4 regions of the Geobacillus sp. FSL W8-0026 genome follow, and region 3 is predicted to be linked to each of the others. Evidence: predicted binding sites of a transcription regulator. Region 3 holds the regulator's gene; each other region holds the start of a gene.
What was found. Region 3 encodes Rex, which represses fermentation and respiration genes when NADH is low (regulators of the CRP and FNR family bind a similar motif). Its sites were predicted from a motif close to TTGTGAAATATTTCACAA; they were not measured.
Positions count from the first base shown of each region.

Region 1: the regulator Rex is predicted to act here: its motif matches at 3,490-3,507, upstream of NST29_RS14745 (cytochrome ubiquinol oxidase subunit I).
Region 2: the regulator Rex is predicted to act here: its motif matches at 2,079-2,096, upstream of NST29_RS13915 (nitrate/nitrite transporter).
Region 4: the regulator Rex is predicted to act here: its motif matches at 2,558-2,575, upstream of NST29_RS08675 (hemerythrin domain-containing protein).

Region 1 is NZ_CP150194.1:2,945,020-2,950,617, forward strand. Features, by position in the region: gene NST29_RS14730 (TerC family protein) at 1-47, opposite strand, end outside; gene NST29_RS14735 (DUF1232 domain-containing protein) at 64-336, opposite strand; gene NST29_RS14740 (cytochrome d ubiquinol oxidase subunit II) at 975-2,003, opposite strand; gene NST29_RS14745 (cytochrome ubiquinol oxidase subunit I) at 2,000-3,346, opposite strand; gene NST29_RS14750 (SpoVR family protein) at 3,630-5,051, opposite strand; gene NST29_RS14755 (DedA family protein) at 5,209-5,598, shown strand, end outside.
Region 2 is NZ_CP150194.1:2,776,092-2,781,689, reverse strand. Features, by position in the region: partial or broken gene NST29_RS13925 (IS701 family transposase) at 47-804, opposite strand; gene NST29_RS13920 (ABC transporter permease) at 837-1,910, shown strand; gene NST29_RS13915 (nitrate/nitrite transporter) at 2,176-3,351, shown strand; partial or broken gene NST29_RS13910 (multicopper oxidase domain-containing protein) at 3,642-4,421, shown strand; gene NST29_RS13905 (Crp/Fnr family transcriptional regulator) at 4,507-5,217, opposite strand; gene modB (molybdate ABC transporter permease subunit) at 5,443-5,598, shown strand, end outside.
Region 3 is NZ_CP150194.1:272,992-278,589, forward strand. Features, by position in the region: gene NST29_RS01455 (ABC-F family ATP-binding cassette domain-containing protein) at 1-1,336, opposite strand, end outside; gene moaC (cyclic pyranopterin monophosphate synthase MoaC) at 1,435-1,923, shown strand; gene NST29_RS01465 (redox-sensing transcriptional repressor Rex) at 1,939-2,601, shown strand; gene tatA (twin-arginine translocase TatA/TatE family subunit) at 2,598-2,750, shown strand; gene tatC (twin-arginine translocase subunit TatC) at 2,770-3,513, shown strand; gene NST29_RS01480 (YdiK family protein) at 3,910-4,089, opposite strand; gene NST29_RS01485 (type II CAAX endopeptidase family protein) at 4,086-4,820, opposite strand; gene NST29_RS01490 (hypothetical protein) at 5,040-5,243, shown strand; gene groES (co-chaperone GroES) at 5,358-5,598, shown strand, end outside.
Region 4 is NZ_CP150194.1:1,733,279-1,738,876, reverse strand. Features, by position in the region: gene narH (nitrate reductase subunit beta) at 1-437, shown strand, start outside; gene narJ (nitrate reductase molybdenum cofactor assembly chaperone) at 492-1,067, shown strand; gene narI (respiratory nitrate reductase subunit gamma) at 1,043-1,747, shown strand; gene NST29_RS08675 (hemerythrin domain-containing protein) at 1,965-2,492, opposite strand; gene NST29_RS08670 (uroporphyrinogen-III synthase) at 2,877-3,671, opposite strand; gene NST29_RS08665 (hypothetical protein) at 3,880-4,125, opposite strand; gene NST29_RS08660 (immune inhibitor A domain-containing protein) at 4,285-5,598, opposite strand, start outside.

The sequences.
Region 1 (5,598 bases), 960 kb from region 3:
ATAATCGACAGCAACGCGGCCCAAAACTCAGGTGAAACCCATTCCATCTGTATCCTTCCTCCCCTACAATTGATATTTTTCTCTTAAGGAAGCAGGAGCGATCGCGATGATGCGCTGCAAAACGAACAGCAAAACAGCGAAATCATCGATCCAACCCACTACTGCCAGCCAATCGGGAATGAGGTCAAACGGCAGCGCCACATACAACAGCAGCAGGCCGATGGAAAACACTTTTTTTCGTATCGGCACTTCGCGCGACGTAAAAAACTCCACCAAAAACGGAAGAAACCGACGGATTCGAACCACTAAGCGAAGCCGCTTCCAAACGTTGCGCATTCCATCCCCTCCATCTCTTTCTTTTCGGAGCCACTCCCCGTCCATTTTCGTTTACGATTATCTTCCCCCTTTCGTTTCCGCCCATGAAAAAAGACCTTTACCATGGCTGGTAAAGGTCTTAAACAAAAACAGACCTTTACCGCCGCAGGTAAAGGTCTCGCTAACAACGTCACCGTTGCCAACAAAGCCGAGGGCGAGAACCGCGCCCTGAACTGACGACTTTGCTGTTAAAGCTACTCCCCTTTAACAAAACGATATCGCGTTGTCTAATTTTATCATAATCGACATTGATACGACCTGTCAATCCATTTGTGCCGAAACATCCCGCAAAAAGGCGATGTTTCCGCACCGATCAAGCGCCAACATGGCGATGTGCGTTTGCCGCCCCCGTTTGTCGCCTTACTGCCCAGCGGTGAATTTCAGCCCTATCATCCCGATGAGAATCAATAATAAAAAGAGGATCCGCGGCGCGTTGACAGGTTCATCCGCTAGTGTGGGCGATCGGCGGCAAACTATGCATGAACGAAAAAATGGTATTTACTCGTTTACGTGCCCATCTTTCAAACCAGCCCAAAACGCAGCAACGATCGACAGAGCGACGATGATCATCGGCGCATACATGAGCAAAAATGTTTCCATCATCCTTTCCCTCCTTCCCATTTTCCTTTCACGTATGCCTTGTTAAACAAAAAGAGACGCATAAGCAAATAAAGTGACGGAATTAACAACAATAGACCAGCAAGAAACGCAACGATCAACGCCATAGCCATCGTCTCATTCGTAAACCCGTCATAAATGGTCAAATACGGGTATAGCAAATACGGATAATGTGAAATGCCATAGGCGTAAAAGGCGAACGCGTATTGAAACAACAACGCAATAAACGCCCAGCCGAACCGCCGTTGCCGCCAAAGCAGCCAAACGGTCATGACAAAAAACAAAAAGGAAATGACCAGCATCCACGCCACGTTCCATAGGTTGGCGTAATGTTCGGGATTATGGTAGCGGAGCTGATAAATAATGAGCAGCGCTGACAACATCGTCGGCCCGCTCCAAAGAAGAGCGTAGCGGCGCAACAGCGCCCGCGCCCGTTCATCCTTGGCCGCGTCCGCATAATACGTTAAGAAAACGGCAGAAATGTAAAGAACGCTCGTCACGCTTAACAGCACAATGCTCCATGACAACGGGCTTGCAAACAGCTTCCCATAATCAAGCGCAACAGCTGAGGCGCCTGCCTCTACAAACCCGCCTTCGGAAATCGTCAACACGATAGACAGCGAGGCCGGGATCAACAGCCCTGTCAATCCATAAGCGATTAAATACCAGTTCCGTTCCGTCCCCCCATACGTATGAAACGCGTAGTACGAGCCGCGAATAGCTAACAAAATGATCGAGATGCTCGCCGGGACAAGCAAAATAGAACCGTAATAATACGCCGTTTTCGGAAAAAAGCCGACCATGCCGACAAAGAAAAAGACAAGAAAGACGTTCGTCACTTCCCAGACAGGGGAAAGATAGCGCTGAATGATGCGGTGCAAAAGATGCTGTTTGTTTGCCCAATGACTATAGGCGCTAAAAAACCCAGCCCCGAAATCAATCGAAGCAACGAGAATGTACCCAAACAAAAACAGCCATAACACCGAGATGCCAATGACTTCGAGCGTCATGGCGCCACCTCCCCGTTATTGGCCCGCTCTGCCAGCTCCCGTTCAACCGGGTTGCGGCGGAACATACGGACGAGCACTGTTGCGCTTGCAATTACTAACACCATATACAAAAGGCAAAACAACACAAGCATCGTATCAACATGCGCAGACGATGTCGCTCCTTCCGCCGTTTTCATATAGCCGCGCAACATCCACGGCTGCCGCCCGACTTCCGCTAAGTACCATCCCGCCTCAATCGCGACCATCGCCAGCGGCCCTCCCGCCACCAGCAGTCCAAAAAACCATTTTTTTACTGTCCATTTCCAGCGAAACATCGATCCGAGCCAATACGCGGCTGCGACCACCATTAAAAACACCCCGATCGTGACCATCACATCGAATAAATAATGAATGGATAGCGGCGGACGCTCATCTTCCGGAATATCATTCAACCCAGTCACAACCGCCGCGGGATGGTTATGAGCCAAAATGCTAAGGGCGTATGGAATTTCCAAGGCATATTTCACCTTCCCGTCTTCTCCAAGCGCACCGAACAGGATCAACGGTGCATGGGAGCCCGTTTCAAAATGCCATTCGGCGGCCGCCAGCTTTTCCGGCTGGTATTCGGCTAAAAATTTGCCCGATAAGTCACCAACCAATGCACTGGCTACCGAAAAAATAAACGCCGTTTTCATCGTTAAATGAAGCGCCTTGCGATGATAAATGTGACGATTGCCTTTCCATAAATGCCAAGCGGCGAGCGAAGCAAGCACGAATGCTGACGTCATATACGCCGTCGCCAGCACATGGGCGACTTTCGTCGGCATCGCTGGGTTGAACATCGCCGCGATCGGATCGATGTTGACAAGCTCGCCGTTTTTCACCTCAAACCCTTGCGGCGTATTCATAAAGGCATTCACTATCGTAATAAACATCGCTGATGCCGAAGAGCCGATCGCCACCGGGATAAGCAAAAGCAAATGTTTTTTCTGATTTTCAAACCGATCCCATGTATACAAATAAATACCGAGGAAAATCGCTTCAAAAAAGAAGGCGAACGTCTCCATAAACAGCGGCAAGCTGATCACTTGGCCAGCCAGCTGCATAAAGTTCGGCCATAAAAGCGACAGCTGCAAACCGATCGCGGTTCCTGTCACCACGCCGACCGCTACGGTGATGACAAAGCCGCGCGTCCAGCGGCGAGCGAGCAAAATGTAATGCATATCGTTTTTGCGAATCCCAATCCATTGGGCAATCGCGATCATCAGCGGAACTCCAACACCGATCGTGGCATAAATGATATGAATCGTCAGCGTCAATTCCGTCAAAATACGGCTAAGCAGCACCGGATCGTAGCCGTTCACGATTTATCCCCCCTTACGAAAACAAACGGCCAATCAAGGAAAGCAAGACAACAGCTGCAACAGCAAAGCTAACGAACGCAAGCGTTTTTTCGTGTCGCTTCCACATATCCATCCTCCCGACAAACCATCAATGAATAAAGACTTTGTGATAAGTTTCACAAAATCATCTACTGCTTATTATTTCATAAAATGATGGGCACTGTATGAACTAATTTCGAATAATTTGTGTCGTTTTTCACATATTCATCGTGACAAACAAAAAAGCAGGATGCCCCTGCCTTTGTCACAAATATTTTCGATGCACCGTCTTCCCGTCATACGTAAACAACATCGACTTTTCCTCGACGACCGTCTCCATATGAACTGGACGGCCCCACAACTGATAAAGGTACGGGAGCACCTTTTCCAAATACTTCAGATCGAGTTCGATCCCTTCATACCAATGTTTTAAATACAACTCGCCGTTGCGCATATAATCGCCGTCATTGACCGTGATATACGGGAATCCGCCGTTGACTCGCATGCTGACGAGTTGATCGCGGATAGGCTCCCAGTTTTTGTCGACGATTTTATATTCTTTTCCTTGTTTCTGGAACAAATACATATCTTCGCGCATGACGAGCTCTTTCGTCAAATAGTTGCGCAGAAACGAAATGTCCGACTCCAGTTCGCGCACTTCAAAAATTTTCGCCCGCCCCGACCCCGGCTTGACGCCGTATTTTTTCATCTCTTCGGTCGGGTTGTTCCAACGCTCTTCAATGTCTTCGAAAATTTTCAACCCTAAATAGTACGGGTTAATGCCGGTGCGCGACGGCTGCACGACGTTGGCGTTCAGTTTCGCAAATTCAATCGCCTCATCGCTCGTCAAGTCCATCTCGCGCAAAATGCGCTGATGCCAATACGTCGCCCAGCCTTCGTTCATGATTTTCGTCTCGAGCTGCGGCCAGAAATACAACATTTCTTCGCGCATCATCGTCAAAATGTCGCGCTGCCAGTCCTCCAGCTCACGGCTGTATTCTTCAATGAACAACAGCACATCTTTTTCCGGCTGCGGCGGAAACTTGCGCCGTTTTTTGCGCGGCGGCGTTTTTGGCTTGTTTCGCTCATCAAGCGACCAGAGATCGTCATACGGCGTTGGCGTTTTCGCCTCCTCTTCTTCTTCATACACTTCCGTATCTTCCCACGTCCACGACAGCTTCGGACGCAAGAGCGAGGGATCGATATGCTCTTGAATCGCCAAGACAGCGTCTAAAAATTTCTCCACTTCCAGTTTTCCGTATTGATGTTCGTAATGCTTGATTCGCTCTGCTGTCGCCGCCATGCTTTCCACCATATCGCGCTTTGTGTTGCTGAAGCGGACGTTGTTTTTGAAAAAGTCGCTATGCGCCAACACATGGGCGACGATCAGTTTGTTTTGGATCAGCGTATTCGTATCAAGCAAAAACGCGTAGCAAGGGTCCGAGTTGATGACGAGTTCGTAAATTTTGCTTAACCCTAAGTCGTAATGAAGTTTCATTTTGTAAAACTGTTTGCCAAAGCTCCAATGGGAAAATCGCGTTGGCATGCCGTAGGCGCCAAACGTGTAAATAATGTCCGCCGGGCAAATTTCATAGCGCATTGGATAAAAATCAAGGCCAAATCCTTCGGCAATTTCCGTAATCTCCGCAATCGCCCGCTCCAGCTCTTTCAGCTCGTCCTGCCGCATCCAATCCCCCCTTTTCTTCTTACCACAATGTATGAGGGAAACGGCGGTTTGATACGTTCGATCGTTTGGCATGAACGCGCAGCGCCCCATTTTCATTTGGGGACCGTTGGCTTATAATGGTCATATACAAGAAATTGCGGCAAAGCGTGGTGGTTATTTGCAACATTATTTGCACCATCTCATCGACCATTTCGGCTATATCGGCATTATGATCGCGCTCATGCTCGGCATCGTTGGGCTGCCGATTCCTGATGAATTGCTGCTGACTTATGCCGGCTACCGCGTATCGACCGGTTCGTTTTCCTATCCGCTCACTTTCCTTTTTTGCTGGCTTGGCGCCGTTATAGGCATCTCGCTCAGCTACACGCTCGGGATTACGCTTGGGTTACCGTTTTTACACCGATTTGGTCCTAAGCTCCATGTGACGGAAAAACGGCTCGAGCAAACGAAAGCGCTGTTTGCGAAACTCGGTCCAACTGTCCTGTTTATTTGCTATTTCATCCCCGGCGTTCGGCATCTGGCCGCTTTTTGGGCCGGGACGAACGCC
Region 2 (5,598 bases), 1.1 Mb from region 3:
TTTCCACCAAAATCTATTTCTTGTGAGATACACGCGGTAACGCTCGTTCCCCCACCGTGACGAGGCGGGTGTCGTTGGGCTCGATATAACGGGCAAACTCCTTCGCTTGGACGGCGATGCCTTTCGGATAGAGAATCCGGTTCGTCTTGAGCATGGCGATGACATGGAATCCTTGTTTCAGGCAGGCTTCGATGAGCGCTTGGGACGGATACCACGCACATCGGCCGAGTCCACTTTTCTTTGAGCGAAGAAGCCTCTCGATCGCCAAGTCGATTTTGCTTCTTCCCGCCACCTTATCATAGAGACGGGTATACACCATCCGCCAAACGAGCGAATGCCCCCAGACGGATGGATGATCGTTGTGCGAGTAGTGCCAATCACACCCTTGAATGGCGCAGGTAGCCCGTGACGCAGGCTTCGTTTTTTGGCAAATGGGATCATCCATGGAAACAAAAAGGGGTTGATTCTCCCGTTTGGCCAGGCGTTCGATCTGGCGAAGGATCCATTCTTGCAGCTTCTCAAGCAGGTTTTCCTCGTTCCAAGGGCGTTTCGTGAAAAAATGGCTGAGCGTGGTTCGATGATTCGGGTGAAAACTCCAGTACTGGACATCCGTCAATGTCCCTGAACATCCCTTGGTTGTCAAGGCATCGACAAGGTAAACGAGAGGCTTGATGACCGGTTTCGAGAAATCAAGTGCCAATCCCAGCGTCATGAAAAATTGGTGGATTCCTTGATGATGTGCTCATCGATTCCTAAGACATGAACCTCCTTGTAGATAGTTGGTGGCACATCGATTCTAACCAAGGAATCGGGTTCATGTCTCCTTTTTTGTTTAGTTGTCAATTTGTGTTAGCAAATTTGCTCATCTACAGTCAATTGCAAAAAGATGGGGAAAACGGCTGAAGGCGGGGGCGCTTGATGAGAAGAAGCGGACAAGAGGGGCAAGCAGCGCCTTTTCGGCCATTGTCAAAAAAGAACTGGCCGATTATTTGACGAGTTGGCGCATGATCATTTTGATCGCTCTCATCTTGCTCACTTGCTTCGGGTCGCTGTATACGGCGATGACGACGATTCGGGACGCGCTCGATTCGTCGGAAGAGGCCAAGGAAATCGCAAAAGGCGCCTACTTGTTTTTAAAATTATTCACTGTCTCGGACGGAACGCTGCCATCGTTTGTGACGTTTGTCGGTTTTCTCGGAGCGCTGCTCGGCATCGCGCTTGGATTTGATGCCATCAATTCGGAGCGGAATCGCGGGACGTTGAGCCGGCTCATGGCGCAGCCGATCCCACGCGATTACGTCATCAACGGCAAGTTTGTCGCGGCGTTGTTGTTGAATGCGGTGTTGTTTCTTTCCCTCGGCCTGCTTGTGACGGCATTAGGCATTTTGGTCTTGGGGATTCCGCCTACTTTCGAAGAGTTTGCCCGCATGGTCTGCTTTTTGTTGTTATGCCTTGTGTATATCGCCTTTTGGCTGAATGTTGGCATTTTGTTTTCCGTCGTCTTCCGCCAAGCGGCGACATCCGCGTTGTCAGCGCTGGCCGTTTGGCTGTTTTTCAACCTTTTTTACGCGATGATCGTGGAAGTAGTTGCGAAGTCGTTTTTGCAGTCTGATGCGATTACGTCCGTTGAGCAGGCGGTCGGCCGTCAAGAGTTGGTGCTTGGTCTCATGAGATTGTCGCCGAGCTACTTGTTCAACGAATCCACGACCGCTTTGCTTTCGCTGGACGTTCGGACGCTAGGGATCGTCACCGTGGAACAAACGGCCGGCGCTGTTGCCGCCCCGCTGCCGTTCTCGCAAAGTGTCTTGCTCATTTGGCCGCAAGCGACCGCCTTGATTGCCGCCGCTCTCGTCTGCTTTGCGATCGCTTATTGGTTGTTTATGAGGCAAGAGATACGGGCGAGCGGGTGAGGGAACAGGCTGTTTGGAAAGACGTGTGTGCGCCCCAACAGCGTTTCTGCTCGTTCGTATGGGAAAACCGTTTTGCCCGATCATGTCCGTTCCTTTTAGGGGACGGACTTTTTTGTTGGTGACAAAACCGTGGCAACGACGGTGACAAAATGGTGACAACAGACAAGCATGTGATCAACCTCACAAATTCGTTTCCTTCACCTGTGTATGATGGAAGTACAAATAAAACCAAATATTTTCGAAGAAGATGAGGGAGGGGCTTTTCATGAATAAACAAAAGGCGCTGCTGCCGATTACGACGTTCGCCATGATGTTTTCATTCGCCGTGTGGGCCGTGTTTTCGCCGCTTGCGAGTACGTTTCAACAAATGTACGGGCTGACATCGACGCAAAAAAGCATTTTGGTCGCCATTCCCGTTTTGCTCGGTTCGGTGATGCGGTTGCCGCTTGGCATTTGGACGGACCGGATCGGCGGGCGCAGGCTGTTTTCGCTGCTGCTCCTGTTTTTAATCGTTCCGCTCATCGGCGCAGGGTTTGCGGATTCGTATGCGATGCTTCTGTTTTGGGCGTTTTTCATCGGGATGGCCGGGACGTCGTTCGCGATCTCGTTAACGTTCGTGTCGCGCTTGACTCCGCCGGAAAAGCAAGGAACAGCGCTCGGGATTAACGCGATGGGCAACTTCGGCACAGCGGTCGCCAGTTTTTCGGTTCCATCGATCGCTGCCGCTTTCGGCGTTTCGTGGGCGTTTTGGGGAATGATCATCCCCGTTGTCGTCATGCTCGTTCTCGTTTGGTTTTTCACACCGGATATGCCGAAACCGAAACAACAAAAAACGGTGCGTGAATCGCTGTCGGTATTGAAATATAAACATACGTGGACGTTGTCGCTCTTTTACTTCGTTACGTTCGGGGCGTTTGTCGCTTTCGGCATTTACTTGCCGTCGCTGCTCGTTGACTTGTATGGGTTGACGCCGGTGGATGCTGGGATGCGCGCGGCTGGGTTTACTGTACTCGCTACGCTTGCGCGGCCAGTCGGCGGCTATCTTGGCGATAAAATCGGTGCTGAACGGGTGTTGACGTTCGTCTACGCTGGAATGACAATCGGCGCGTTGGTGATCGCGTTTGGAATGGAAAATATTTGGGTGATGACAGCGGCTTGTTTGTTTGTGGCCGTGATGTCTGGGCTGGGCAACGGTGCGGTGTTCAAACTCGTGCCGCAGCTGTTCCCAGCCGAAACGGGCGCCGTCACCGGCCTTGTCGGCGCCTGGGGCGGACTGGGCGGCTTTTTTCCGCCGATTTTAATGGGCATCATCAAAGATGTGACTGGTTCTTACGTGCTCGGGTTTATGCTTCTCAGCCTGTTTACCTTGATCTGCTTCTTATTGAATCGAATCGTCTTCGGCAAAAAAGCCGGCGAATCGGCGAAACGGTACGCATCGTAACCATCGAAAGAGGTCAAAAGTATCCGCTTTTGGCCTCTTTTTATTGTTCACTAGGCATGATGGACTGAAGGGGGGACTGATGACGATTCGGAAAACGAAATGCCCGTTTTCCGTTAGCCAACGTGGGCACGCTCTTTATCGTTTTTACAGTAGCGATAAACATATTGTTCAACGTTTCACAAACCCTTCAAATATGCGTGTTCCTTGGTGATACAAATCACTAGAGGGGAAGCCGAAATGGCGTACGCTGAAGGTGTAAACCGATTCCGTTAGAAGAGGAGGAAAGAACGATGAACCGAAATGGATCCGCGTTGTTATCGATCGTGTTGGCGGCCTCGCTTTTAGCGGCGTGCAATAACGGGGGAGAGCAGGTGAAGGTGGAAAGCAAAAGTGAAACGGCCGCCACACAACAGCAGGCGACGAACGTTTTAGCGGCGCACAAAGGAGTGAATCAAGCGCCGGTGCCGTTGAAAATGGAGCGGATCGGACCGCATGACGTCCACATCGAAATGACGGCGCAAATTACCGATATTGAAATTGACAAAGGAAAAATCTACAAAGCGTGGACGTTTAACGGCCAGGCGCCCGGGCCGCTCGTCGTTGTCAATGAAGGGGATACGATCCATTTTACGCTGAAAAATATGGACCCAGTCATCCCGCACAGCATGGACTTTCACGCTGTCCACGCTGCACCGTCAAAAGACTTTATTGACGTGATGCCGAACAAATCGGGAACGTTCACTTACCCCGCAAACAACCCGGGCGTGTTTATGTATCATTGCGGCACGAAGCCAGTCTTGCAACATATCGCCAACGGCATGCACGGCGTGATCATCGTCAAGCCGAAAAACGGTTATCCGACCGATAAGGAAGTGGATCGCGAATATGTGCTCATCCAAAATGAATGGTATAAATACAACGACATGAACGACTTCCAAAACGGCGTGCCAAGCTATGTCGTTTTCTCAGCGAAGGCGCTTAAACCTGGCGATCCGAATACGAACGGGGACACATTTACCCTTAAAGAAAAGCCGTTATTGGCGAAAGTCGGCGAGAAAATCCGCTTGTTTGAGGGGTAGTTACATATTGGTAAGGAGCCCCCACTTCAAGCGTTAGCGAAGCGGGGGAGTTGGCTCTAAAATGAAAGCGCCGTGCTCATTCAATGCAACAAATATCCGGTGGGCAGTCTTCGCATTGGATTTCCGTTTTTAAATAGTTTAAGTCGTGGACGGTAATTTTCCCTCGCCTCATAGAAATGATCCCTTCTTGCTTTAATGCATTGAGCATCCGATTGACGCTTTCGCGTGTCGTGCCGCAAAAGTTGGCTAAGTCTTGGTTTCTTAATGTTAAATCAATGAAAATGCTTCCATCTCCAAGCGAGACCCCATAGCTGTTGCATAGGCGAATGAGCGTCGAATAGAGCGCCCCTTTTTTGCCGTTCATCATCAAGTCGCGAAACTTCGTCTGCGTCCGCCGGGCATGCTTGCTCATCCAGCGCATATATTCAAGGGTAAGGGTCGGATTGATCAGCAGCTGGTCTTCAAGTTCGTTTTTCTTCATCACCGCTGCTTCCCCCGGTTCAATCACTTTGGCGGTCAATAAATAGCGGGCATCATTTGTAAACAGCGTCAGCTCGCCGACGATTTCTCCGCTTCCGCAAATGCGGAAACACATTTCTTTTCCATCGGGGCAAATTTTGCTTACTTGCACCTTGCCGGAAAGAATCAAATACAGCTCATTGGCGGGCATTCCTTCTTGAAACAAAAACGAATGTTTGCGGAGCGGAATCACTTTTTTCGACGATTGCAGCCATGAGCGCAAGAGGGAAAAATCGCGTTTCTCCACTGGTTGGCTTAGCCGTTGCATGATTGACACCTCCATTTGTTCGGCTATTTCTATTGTAAAAAACCTCACAGTGGGGACAGCGTGAAAAAAATCACCGTTTGTCACTTTTTTTGTGCAGGTTGTCACAAATTTTTCTAAGCCGGATTTCCCCGCCCGTATGATACAATCAATGTGAGCAGCATCACAGCGTTTATCTATTTGTTTTCGTATCGTTAGGATGGAGATGGAACAAAGAGAGGCTGACCCATGACAACGTTTTGGTCACCGGTTTGGTTATCGATTAAAGTATCACTTTTCGCCGGCTTGATTGTCGCGGTCTTAGGGACAGCGGCGGCGAGGCGGATGGCGCGCCGCCGGTTTCGCGGCAAGACGGTGGTGGAGACGGTGTTTATGTTGCCGCTC
Region 3 (5,598 bases):
TCGGTTTTAAAACGTCATCGCCCGAAAACAGGAAGTTGCCGAGTATCGTTCGGATTTCTTTTTCTGTTTTAAGGGGGTAAGCATCCCATAATTCGTCAATGACTCGTTTATTGGACGACAGGTCGGCTTGATCTTGATCATAATATCCGATTTGGACGTTCGTGCCGTAGCGCAAATGTCCGGCCTGAATGGGAAGCTGCCCGGCGATGGCTTTCAACAGTGTAGATTTGCCGATGCCGTTTGGACCGACCAACGCGACGCTTTCGCCGCGGGCGATGCGGAAGCTGATATGACGAATGACCGGCTCGTTCCGGTAACCGACGGCCACGTCTTCAGCGATGAGCACTTGTTGACCGCTTGGTCGTTCGATCGTGAAAGAAAATGATGCCGATTTTTCCTCTCCGACAGGCCGTTCCATTCGCTCCATTTTCTCCAGCTGTTTTCGCCGGCTTTGCGCCCGCTTGGCCGTCGAGGCGCGGGCGATGTTGCGCTGAATAAACTCTTGCAATCGGGCGATTTCTTCCTGTTGTTTTTCATATCGCTGTAGCTCTTGCTCATATTGCTGCGCTTTCAGTTCCAGATAGCGGCTGTAGTTGCCATTGTACGTCCGCAGCTTGGCGTTGGACAGCTCGTACACGTGATTGGCAACTTTGTCGAGAAAGTATCGGTCATGGGAGACGAGCAAGAGGGCGCCCGGATATGCCTGCAAATACTGTTCCAGCCAAGCGAGTGTGTCCAAGTCTAAATGGTTGGTCGGTTCGTCTAAAATCAGCAAATCCGGCTTGGACAACAGCAGCTTTCCGAGAGCGAGCCGTGTTCGCTGTCCGCCGCTTAACGAAGAGACCGGTGTTGTTTGATAATCGTATGAAGAAAATTGCAATCCGTGCAAGACGGAACGAATGTCGGCCTCATATTGATAGCCGCCTTGTTCCTTATACTGCTCTTGCAGTTCATCGTACATTTTCAGCGTTTTTTCATAGCGGACGGGATCGGCGAGCACATCGGGATCGCCAAGCTGAGAGCCGAGCGCGGCCAGCTGTTGTTCCATCGCTTGAAGCGGTGCGAACACGTCGAGCATTTCCTCCCAAATGGAGCGTGATGATTCCAACCCGCTCTGTTGTGCCAAATAGCCGATTTTGAGATGGTTTGGCTTGATGATTTCACCGCTGTCAAAAGATAGTTCGCCGGCGATGATTTTTAATAATGTCGATTTTCCCGCTCCGTTTCGGCCGACAAGGGCGATGCGGTCGCGGGACTGTATTTCTAGTTTAATATTCGATAAAATAAGGTCAGCGCCAAAATATTTCGTGAGTCCACGCACTTGCAAAATCATCATGTCGGTTCACCTCTCGGAATAGTTTAACGTATGTTGCTCAGACGGTCAAAGACAGAAGGAGAAAAATCATGTATAGTGTAGACATGGAGGAGATGGCTTTGTCATCGTTTACCCATTTTAATGAAGAGGGACGCGCGAAGATGGTCGATATCACGGACAAAGAAGAGACGGTCAGGGTCGCGGTGGCGCGAACGAGCGTCACTGTCAGCCAAGAAATTTATGAAAAAATCAAAGGCCGTGACATTAAAAAAGGGGATGTGCTGGCCGTCGCCCAAGTGGCAGGGGTCATGGCGGCCAAAAAAACGGCTGACCTGATCCCGATGTGCCACCCGCTGATGCTAAAGAGCGTCGATTTCACGTTTTCTTGGGAGCATGAAGAAACCGAGCCTCGTCTTGTCATTACAGCGACCGTGAAAACGAAAGGGAGCACGGGGGTGGAAATGGAAGCGCTGACGGCCGTTTCGGTTTGTGCGTTGACGGTATACGACATGTGTAAGGCGCTCGACAAAGGGATGACGATCGGTCCGACGTATTTGGTCGAAAAAACGGGCGGGAAATCCGGCCATTATCGACGGAAAACCGATTAGCTAGGGGATGAGACAATGAGCAATGAACAACCGAAAATTCCGCAAGCGACGGCTAAGCGGCTGCCGCTTTATTACCGATTTTTAAAGAACTTGCATGCATCAGGAAAGCAGCGCGTCTCTTCCGCTGAGCTGAGCGAGGCGGTGAAAGTCGATCCAGCGACGATCCGCCGCGATTTTTCGTATTTTGGCGCGCTCGGCAAAAAAGGATACGGGTATAATGTCCATTATTTGTTGTCGTTTTTTCGCCAGACGTTGGAAGAGGATGAAGTGACTGAAGTGGCGCTGTTTGGAGTCGGCAATTTAGGCACCGCTTTTTTAAACTATAATTTTTCGAAAAACAATAACACGAAAATTGTGATGGCGTTCGATGTTGATGAGCAAAAAGTAGGAACGACAGTCGGCGGCGTGCCCGTCTATCATCTCGATGAGCTGGAAGAACGGCTGCGCGGCGACATTCCGGTCGCTATTTTAACCGTGCCGGCCTCCGCGGCTCAGGCGTTGACCGATCGCCTTGTCGCCCAAGGGATTAAAGGAATTTTAAACTTTACTCCGGCGCGGCTGAACGTGCCTGACCATATTCGCGTTCACCACATCGATTTGGCCATTGAGCTGCAATCGCTTGTGTACTTTTTGAAAAACTATCCATCGCCATCGGCAAAAGGAGAGAATCATTCATGAAATATGTATTGCTGGCTGTTTTGATTTTGCTGTTGTTTGGCACGAAAAAGCTGCCGGAACTAGGGCGTTCGTTTGGCGAGTCGCTGCGCGAGTTCAAAGACGCCACCAAGGGTCTTGCGGATGAGGACGAAACGAAAACCGACCGGTGATAAGGCGGGATGAGGAACTATGAATGACAAAGAGATGTCAGTGTATGAACACCTCGGTGAACTGCGAAAGCGGCTGATCATTGTGCTCGTTTTTTTCGCCGCGGCGTTGGCGGCGAGCTTCTTTTTCGTCGATGATGTCATTATCTATTTGCAACGAACGGCTGAGACAAAGCAGCTGACCATGAACGCCTTTCGCCTGACCGATCCGATCAAAGTATACTTTCAGTTTGCTTTTGTCATTGCCGCCGTGCTGACGTCTCCGGTGCTGCTGTATCAAATTTGGGCGTTTGTCAGCCCCGGTCTGTATGAAAAAGAGCGGAAGGTAACGCTAAGCTATATTCCGGCATCGATTGTTCTTTTTTTGGGCGGTGTCAGCTTTGCCTATTTCGTTTTGTTTCCATTTGTCGTTCGATTTATGAACCAGCTGGCTGAACAGCTGGGGGTCCAGCAAATGATCGGCATTAACGAATATTTCCAGTTTATGCTTCAGCTTGTGCTGCCGTTTGGCGTTGTGTTTCAGCTGCCGATCGTGGTGCTGTTTTTCACCCGCTTAGGGCTTATCACGCCGCAGTTTCTTGTTCGCGTTCGCAAGTATGCGTATTTGGTGCTGTTAATTATCGCGGCGATTATCACGCCGCCCGATGTGTTGTCGCAAGTGATCGTCATGATTCCGCTTACGCTTTTGTATGAAGGGAGCATTTGGATCGCAAAAATCGGCTACCGGAAGGCGCGATCAGCGGCGGAACAAGGAGACAACGAGTAAAGCGGCGCACGGCCAAAGCGATTTTTAAACAAAAAATTCCATGGACAGCGTCCACTCGGGGGGAAAATCTCGCGCCGGTCCGGCATTTTCACGGGAAAGATCCATGGGCAAGCTGTGATCTGCCCTCCACTTGGAGGGTGAAAATCTCGCGCCGGTCCGGCATTTTCATGGGAAAGATCCATGGGCGGTGTGATCTGCCCCCACCCGGGGATGCAAATCCGTGTCAGGCCGGCATTTTCACGGGAAAGGTCCATGGGCAAGCTTGTGATCTGCCCTCCAGACGGGGATGAAAATCGCCGCTTGCCGACGGGGATGTTCGCGGGAAACAGATCGAGGGAGCACGGATGGGCATATCATAAAAAAAGGTGTCCCGATCGTACGTTTGGGGCACCTTCTTTATCGCTTCGGGGTAAAAAGCAGACGAAAGGCGGTTCCGAAATCAAAAGCCGCCAACGCCGCCAAGGCGATGGTCGAAACGTTCCAAATCGTTTCATGCGCGCTTTGGATCGCCAAATACGTAAACAGCAAACCTAGAAGGAAATAGGGCAATGAGAAGAGTCGAGGGTGGCGCGTCATAACCATACCCCCCAAATCGTCAGCGGCAATTCCGGCTGGCGCATCATTTTTTCCATTTCATCAGCCAGTAGCATCTGCACAACGACAACGAACGTGTTCATCGCCACATGGGCGAACATCGGCACGAAAATGCGGCCGGTTTTCGCATATAAAAAGGCGAACGTCAGACCGATCGCTGTATACAAAAGCAAATGCTCCAGCTCCATATGGGCGATGGCGAAAAGAAGCGAGCTTGCGAGCGCGGCCGGCCAAAAGCGGTATTTTTCATAAAGCGATCCAAAAATGATTTTGCGGAAAACGAGTTCTTCCAAAATCGGGCCGATGGCCGAAGCAACAATGACTAGCAGCGGTGTCAAGCGAATGATCTCAATGATTTGTCTTGTGTTCTCCGATCCTGGTTCAATGCCGAGCAGCCGCCATTCGATATTGACGGCGATGCTTTGGGCGACAAGCGCCAAAAATACGCCTAAAAATGCCCACATCCACGATGAAGCGAGCGGCATCTGCCGCATGTTTCGCTCAGGGCGGGCGCGGCGAAGCAGCCATAAAATAATGACAAACGCTGTCAAAAAGCTGATGACCGCCCAATATCCAGAAGCGATTTTTGTAGCTTCGCTGGGGGTTTTCGCGCTTGACCCGACGCCGAGGGCGCATAGAAGCGGCACGCCGGCAAAAGCGGACAGCTGCATGGCAATATAGGTGATCAGCACGTACCAGTCATGACGTTTCAAGTTTTCTTACCCCTTTATTCAAAATATATCCGTATTGTAGCATATGTTTGGCGAAATGATAAGAAAAGCGCGTTGGTTCAATCCAACGGCAAACGGGACAAAAAAACAGCCGCCGGGTGTTTATTGGCGCTGGAAATGTGCAATAATGAAAACGGATTTTGCGCCGCTGGCTTGAGAAGCTAGCCGTCGTCCCGCCCGGTTGCCCTTCAGCTGGCCGGCATGTTTCTGTCACGCCGGAAGCGTGGAAACGAACGAGACCGCTTGTCGGTGGAACAATGCGCTGCCCGCGCGTTTCTGTCACGCCCGAAGCAGCGGTTTTGGGCGAAATGCGGCCGGTTGGCGGAGGAAGGGTGTTTTTTGCCGGTCTTCGGGGCGACCGATTGGCTCGTGTGGCGCCAAAAAGAAAAGCCGCTATTTTTTTGAATTTCCTACTTGCAAAACGGAAAGAAGTTCATTAATATTATAAGTGTGTTAGCACTCAATAAAGATGAGTGCTAATAAGAACGGCGAAAACTATCGTTAAGGAGGTTGTTTCCCGTGTTGAAGCCATTAGGCGATCGCATTGTCATTGAAGTCGTGGAAACAGAAGAAAAAACGGCAAGCGGCATCGTGTTGCCGGATACGGCGAAAGAAAAGCCGCAAGAAGGCCGTGTTGTCGCCGTTGGTGCAGGCCGCGTGCTCGATAACGGTCAACGCGTTGCACCGGAAGTTGAAGTCGGCGACCGTATCATCTTCTCGAAATACGCGGGCACAGAAGTGAAATACGACGGCAAAGAGT
Region 4 (5,598 bases), 1.5 Mb from region 3:
GGACGCTGCCAATGGTATGGTACATTCCGCCGCTGAGCCCGATCATGAATACGATCGAAGGAAAAGGAAGCCAAGCGAGCGCCGATGACATCTTCCCGGCCATTGATGAAATGCGCATTCCGATCGAATATTTGGCGAATTTGCTGACGGCGGGCGATACGGCGCACATCCGCACGACATTGAAAAAAATGGCGGCCATGCGCTCATACATGCGGGCGAAACAAACGAACAAACAGCCGGACATCCGCCTCATTGAATCGCTCGGCTTAAGCCGTGAAGACATTGAAGAGATGTACCGTTTGCTCGCGATTGCCAAATACGAAGACCGCTTCGTCATTCCAGCATCGCACCGCGAAGAAGTCGCTGACCTCTACGCCGAACAAGGCAGCTGCGGGCTTGCATTTGCCGGCGGCCCGGGCGCTTGCGGCACGCTGTAAAAGGAGAAAGAAGGCGAGCCCCGCCCCCTTCAATAATGAAATGGAGGATTTACGATGAACAGCGAACAACAACAAACGGTCTTTCTATGTGTATCGTATTTGTTGTCTTACCCGGACGAACAGTGGGCCGAATCGCTTCCTGACTGCCTAGACGCCATCCGCTCGCTTGACGATGAAACCGTCCGCGCGCCGCTTTTGGCAGTGGCCGAACAGCTCGCGGTCACCCCGGCTCGAGAGCGGATGGAGCAATATGTCGAAACATTTGATTTCGGCAAAAAAACGAATTTGTACTTGACGTATATGACAAACGGCGAGCAGCGGGAGCGCGGAATCGAACTCGTTGCCTTAAAAGCGCGCTACGAGGCGGCCGGATTCGCCGTCTCCGATCACGAGCTGCCCGACTACTTGCCGCTCATGCTTGAATGGATGGCCTATGCAGATCAAGAGCATACGACCGCCTTGCTCGCCGATTATGCCGGCCATATCCGCGAAATCGGCGACCGGCTGGCAGCGGCAGGCAGCCCGTATGCACAGCTGTTTGACGCGCTCAATCACACATTCACTCAACTCGGCGTGACGCCGCTCCCGAAAGGAGGTGCAACGGCATGGTTAGCCAATTTCTCTGGGTGATCGTTCCTTATTTGTCGCTTGTGCTCTTTATCGCCGGCCATATTTGGCGCTACCAGCGCGACCAGTTTGGCTGGACATCCAAATCAAGCGAACTGCTCGAAAAACGGCAGTTGCGCCTTGGAAGCCTTCTCTTTCACTGGGGCATTTTGTTCGTGTTTGTCGGCCACGTGATGGGCATTCTCATTCCGGAACCGTTTTACACGGCGTTAGGCGTTACGGAGGAGATGTACCACGTCATCGCCTTGGCGGGCGGCATTCCCGCTGGTTTGGCGGCCTTCGTTGGTTTCGTGATCCTTTTTCGCCGCCGCTTGACGGTCAAGCGCGTACGGGTGACAAGCAGCACCGGCGACTGGGTCGCGCTCGGATTTTTGCTTGTCGTGATCGCCAGCGGGTTGTCATCGACGTTTCTGAACATCGATTCGCGCGGGTTTGATTACCGGACGACAATCGGCCCGTGGTTTCGCGGCCTTCTTACGTTCCGTCCGAACCCAGCTTATATGGAAGCGGTGCCGCTTTGGTTTCAGATTCATATTCTCGCTGCATTCGGTTTGTTCGCCGTCTGGCCGTTCACCCGTCTCGTTCACGTATTCAGCTTCCCGCTCCGCTACTTGCAGCGCAGCTACGTCGTCTATCGAAAGCGAATGCCAAAACAAGCAGAGCCGGTCAACCGCGCCAAGTAAGCGAGCGGCGGGCGTCACATCAGGAACCCTAAACTGAACAGGCGGAGGGGGCAAACCGATTGCCTAACAGCCGGCCTGTCAACTTTAACGGCGGCGGGAACGAAACAACGTGCGCTTCCGCATACCCTAACGATCGCATAACAACCTGCCAACAAATGAACCAATAATAAAAAACAGGATGCCCGTCGTTTGGGGCATCCTGTTTTCCATTTGTTACTTAGTTAATGCGCGCAAACAGCTCCTCTTTCTCCGCATCGGACAACAACTGCTCGGCCATCGGGAAGAGCACGTTCTCCTCTTTCATGAAGTGCTCATCCAAAATATGATACGCCTCAATCACCGCGCCGGCAAGCGTCAACGCCTGCCTGCTGTCGATGTTCTCCGGCAGCTGGGCGGTCTTTTCTAAAAACATGGAAAGGCGCGTTTTCGCCTGTTCGTGTTCGTATTCCATAACGGCGATAGGGCCGGTCGTCCGCCCGATGTACCGAGCCATCATTGGGAACAATACGCCTTCTTCCCGCTCCGAATGCGGATCTAGGGCGGCGACGAACGATTCAACTTTTTCTCTCAAATCAGCGAGCGGCTCACGCCAGTTGCGGTCATTTTCCCCGCGGCCGATCGCCTCCGCTGCGGCAAGCAGCTGCTCCATTTGAGCGCGCAGCGGGCCGTGTTCTTGTTTTAATTGCGCCAGACCGGCGCATAATTTCACCCCTTCAGGGCCGCCCATATGGCAAAATGAATGCATCATCAATTCCTCCTTTTTATGATCCGTCCGTTGTTTCCATTATACTGTGTGCAGCATCTCCATCGTTGTGAGTCATATCACACCGCCGACAGGCAAGCGCAAAAAAAAACAGCACGCTCGCCCCCATGAGCGACGCGCCGTAGCAAATCCCCGCCGAACCGTGCTCGCCATCTGCTGGAATGAGCTTCGTTTCATGCTCGCCCCGCCCTTTCATATGAAAAATACATACCCAGTTTTATTATAAGCGGAAAATGTTCGAAAAACTGTGACAAAAATAAACAGTTTAGCATTTTTGATGAAACACATAATATAAAACATTTAACAAAAAGATGATCTCTTATATAGCAGGTTGGACAATTGATATAAAACAACCCTCAACAGGGCTTATTGTTGAAAATAACGGGCAAGCGTCACAATCATCGCTCCCATCCGCTCATGTTCCGGGGTGATGACGCGATCGACTCCCTCTTCTTCCAATGCTTCTTTTGTCACTTTGCCAACGGCGCAGGCCACGACATCGGTGCGAAACGCGTCAAGCAGCGGTGCGATCTCTTTTTTCTCGCGGGCGAACGAAAAGAAAAAGCGGACTTGCATCGCCGATGTAAAACAGACGGCATCGACTTCGCGCCCGACGATTTCTTTATACAATGTCGCCAGTGTCTCCTCATCCGGAGCGATATGCCGGTATGGCAACAATTCCGTATACAAAGCGCCTTGTTCAAGAAAAAACTGCTTCAAGGCTGGCGCGGTATCGCCGTACAGCTGTACAACAACGTTTTTTTCCGCAAAGTCGTGCCCATAAAGAGCAGCAATCAACCCTTTCGTCGTCCCGTCCTCGCTTGCGGCCACCGGGGTGACGCCGATTTGTTTCAACGCCGTCACCGTTTTATAGCCGCGGGCAGCCACGTTCGCTTCCTTGATCGTTCGATGCCATTGGGCAGCCATTCCCTCCCGGTCGGCCGCTTCCAACAGCGCCTCAAAGCCGATTCCCGTCGTAAATACGATCCAGTCCGGCCGCATGGCGATGACGGTTCGCATTTCCTCTCCCAGTTCGCTTCCCTTTGAAAAGACGGTCCCTTGCGCCGGACGAATGATGGCCGTTCCTCCTTGCTTTTCAATAAGCGTTGTCATTTCGTCCAGTTTGCGTGACGCGCACAAGGCAATCCGTTTGCCATGCATGTCCCTTCCCCCTTATGGTCAGTCGTTCGTCCTTTCCATTCTAAAAGATGGTCTTTGCCTATGCAACAAAAACCATTCCGCTCCCTGGCACATCGCAACGCGAATGCCGCCTTCATTGGGTATAGAGCCCAGCGCAACAGAACAGACCGCAGGCAGAAACAGCCGACCACCATCAAAAAACACGCGCCCAAAGACGCGTGCCCTCCGTTCAACGAGTATGTACCATGGCCTCTTCTCCCCGACGGTCAAAGGAACCGATGATGCGCGTCGGCTCGACGGAAATGATCCGGTCCAACGGAATGTCCATTAGACGCATTTGCCGGTTGTAAACAAACAGTTTGCGCGTGTCCTGATACAGCTTGACCGGCAGCACGACCGCTTCCCCTTGATAGGTTTTTACACGCACCGGCTGCTTCTCGGCAATCCACGCCGACAGCTGTTCATACCATTCCATTCTGATTGTTCCCCCTTCTCATCCGATCCTACTTATGATTATAAACGGAAAAAGCGGAAAAAAGGGGGAAAGAAAAATCAACAAATTCGACGAAGGGATGACAAACCGTGTCGATAAATGTTCAGCGCACGGAAATGTTCCGTGCGCCTTTGGAGGTGGTCAGCGGTGGATCAACACACGCGCTGCCGTGCGGTCAGCGCTTTCACCGATGACGCGGATTTTTAGGCCATAGTTGGGCACGTTCCGGCCGGCGTCGACGGCCCCTTTATTGTCATACGACCGGCTGTCGTCAAACACCGGCGTCGGCGATGTATCGTTGTCGATCAGCTGTGAGCCATTGATTGCCACGCGGAATGGGGCTCCTTTTTGCAGGCTGAACGCCGCATCGTGCACTTGATAGCGAGTCGACGCTGTCGTATTGCCCGACCATTTTAACGTATGCTGGTCGGCATCCACAACGCCAAGAAACCCTTCGCCCGGATGGACGCCCGTCCAGTTGTTGTCATAGCCTTCATCCACATACCAGACGACAAGCCCTGGATCGTACGAAAGAAGCCGGTCGCCGCGCAAAATATGGGCGAGCCCTTCATCGACGCCGCGGTGGTTGCGCCATTCAAGCAAATAATAATGCTTCGAGCGCGCGATGCCGTCGCTTTTCGCAAAACCGTCCAACGCGAAAGCGCTGTCGCCCTCTGCGTCGTCTGTGAGCGCGATTGTTCCATCTGCCGTCACTTGAATGTTGTCAACATACCAGCCAGCTTCCGACACCGCTACATCAGTGATATAATGGAAGCGAAGGTCAATCGTTTGTCCTGCATAGGCCGACAAGTCAAATTCCGCCTTCACCCAGCCGTTTGACGTACCGGTAATGCCGTTGCCCGGGTTTTGCCCGTACGGATTGTTGGTCGTCGTAATGTTTCCTTGAATTGTTGTCCATTCGTTGCTGCCATGCGGTTTTACTTCTACCGCCCCATAATCCCAGTCTTTCTCAATCGCATACCATGTATCAAATGCCAGCGTCGCCTTGGACGCTCTCGTCAAATCGATCGTCGTTGACATCGTATGATCTAAGTTGTTTCCACTGCCGGAGAAATAGGCATACGCACCGCTTGGCGGGGTCGTGATGACCGTTTCTTTGTCCGGCAAGTTGATGCGCACGGCATCGTTGTTCGTCCCTTTCGTGTTCGCTTCATCGAGCACGACTTCAACACCGTTTGGCGTTACTTCGTTCCACTCAACGGTCGTTCCGCTCAGCCAGTTGCTGCCGGGCATGGTCGACTGCAAAAACTGTTTCGCCCAGGCGCTGAAGCCGGTCGGCTCGGTGCCCGGAATGCGTCCCGCCCAACTTCCGCTTGACATAATCGACCAATAGGCAACTGGCTCGCCCAGACCGGAGTAAATCGTATCGTATTCATCCGGCAGCCCTAAATCGTGGCCGTATTCGTGAGCAAACACTCCTGCCGCCCCGTCAGC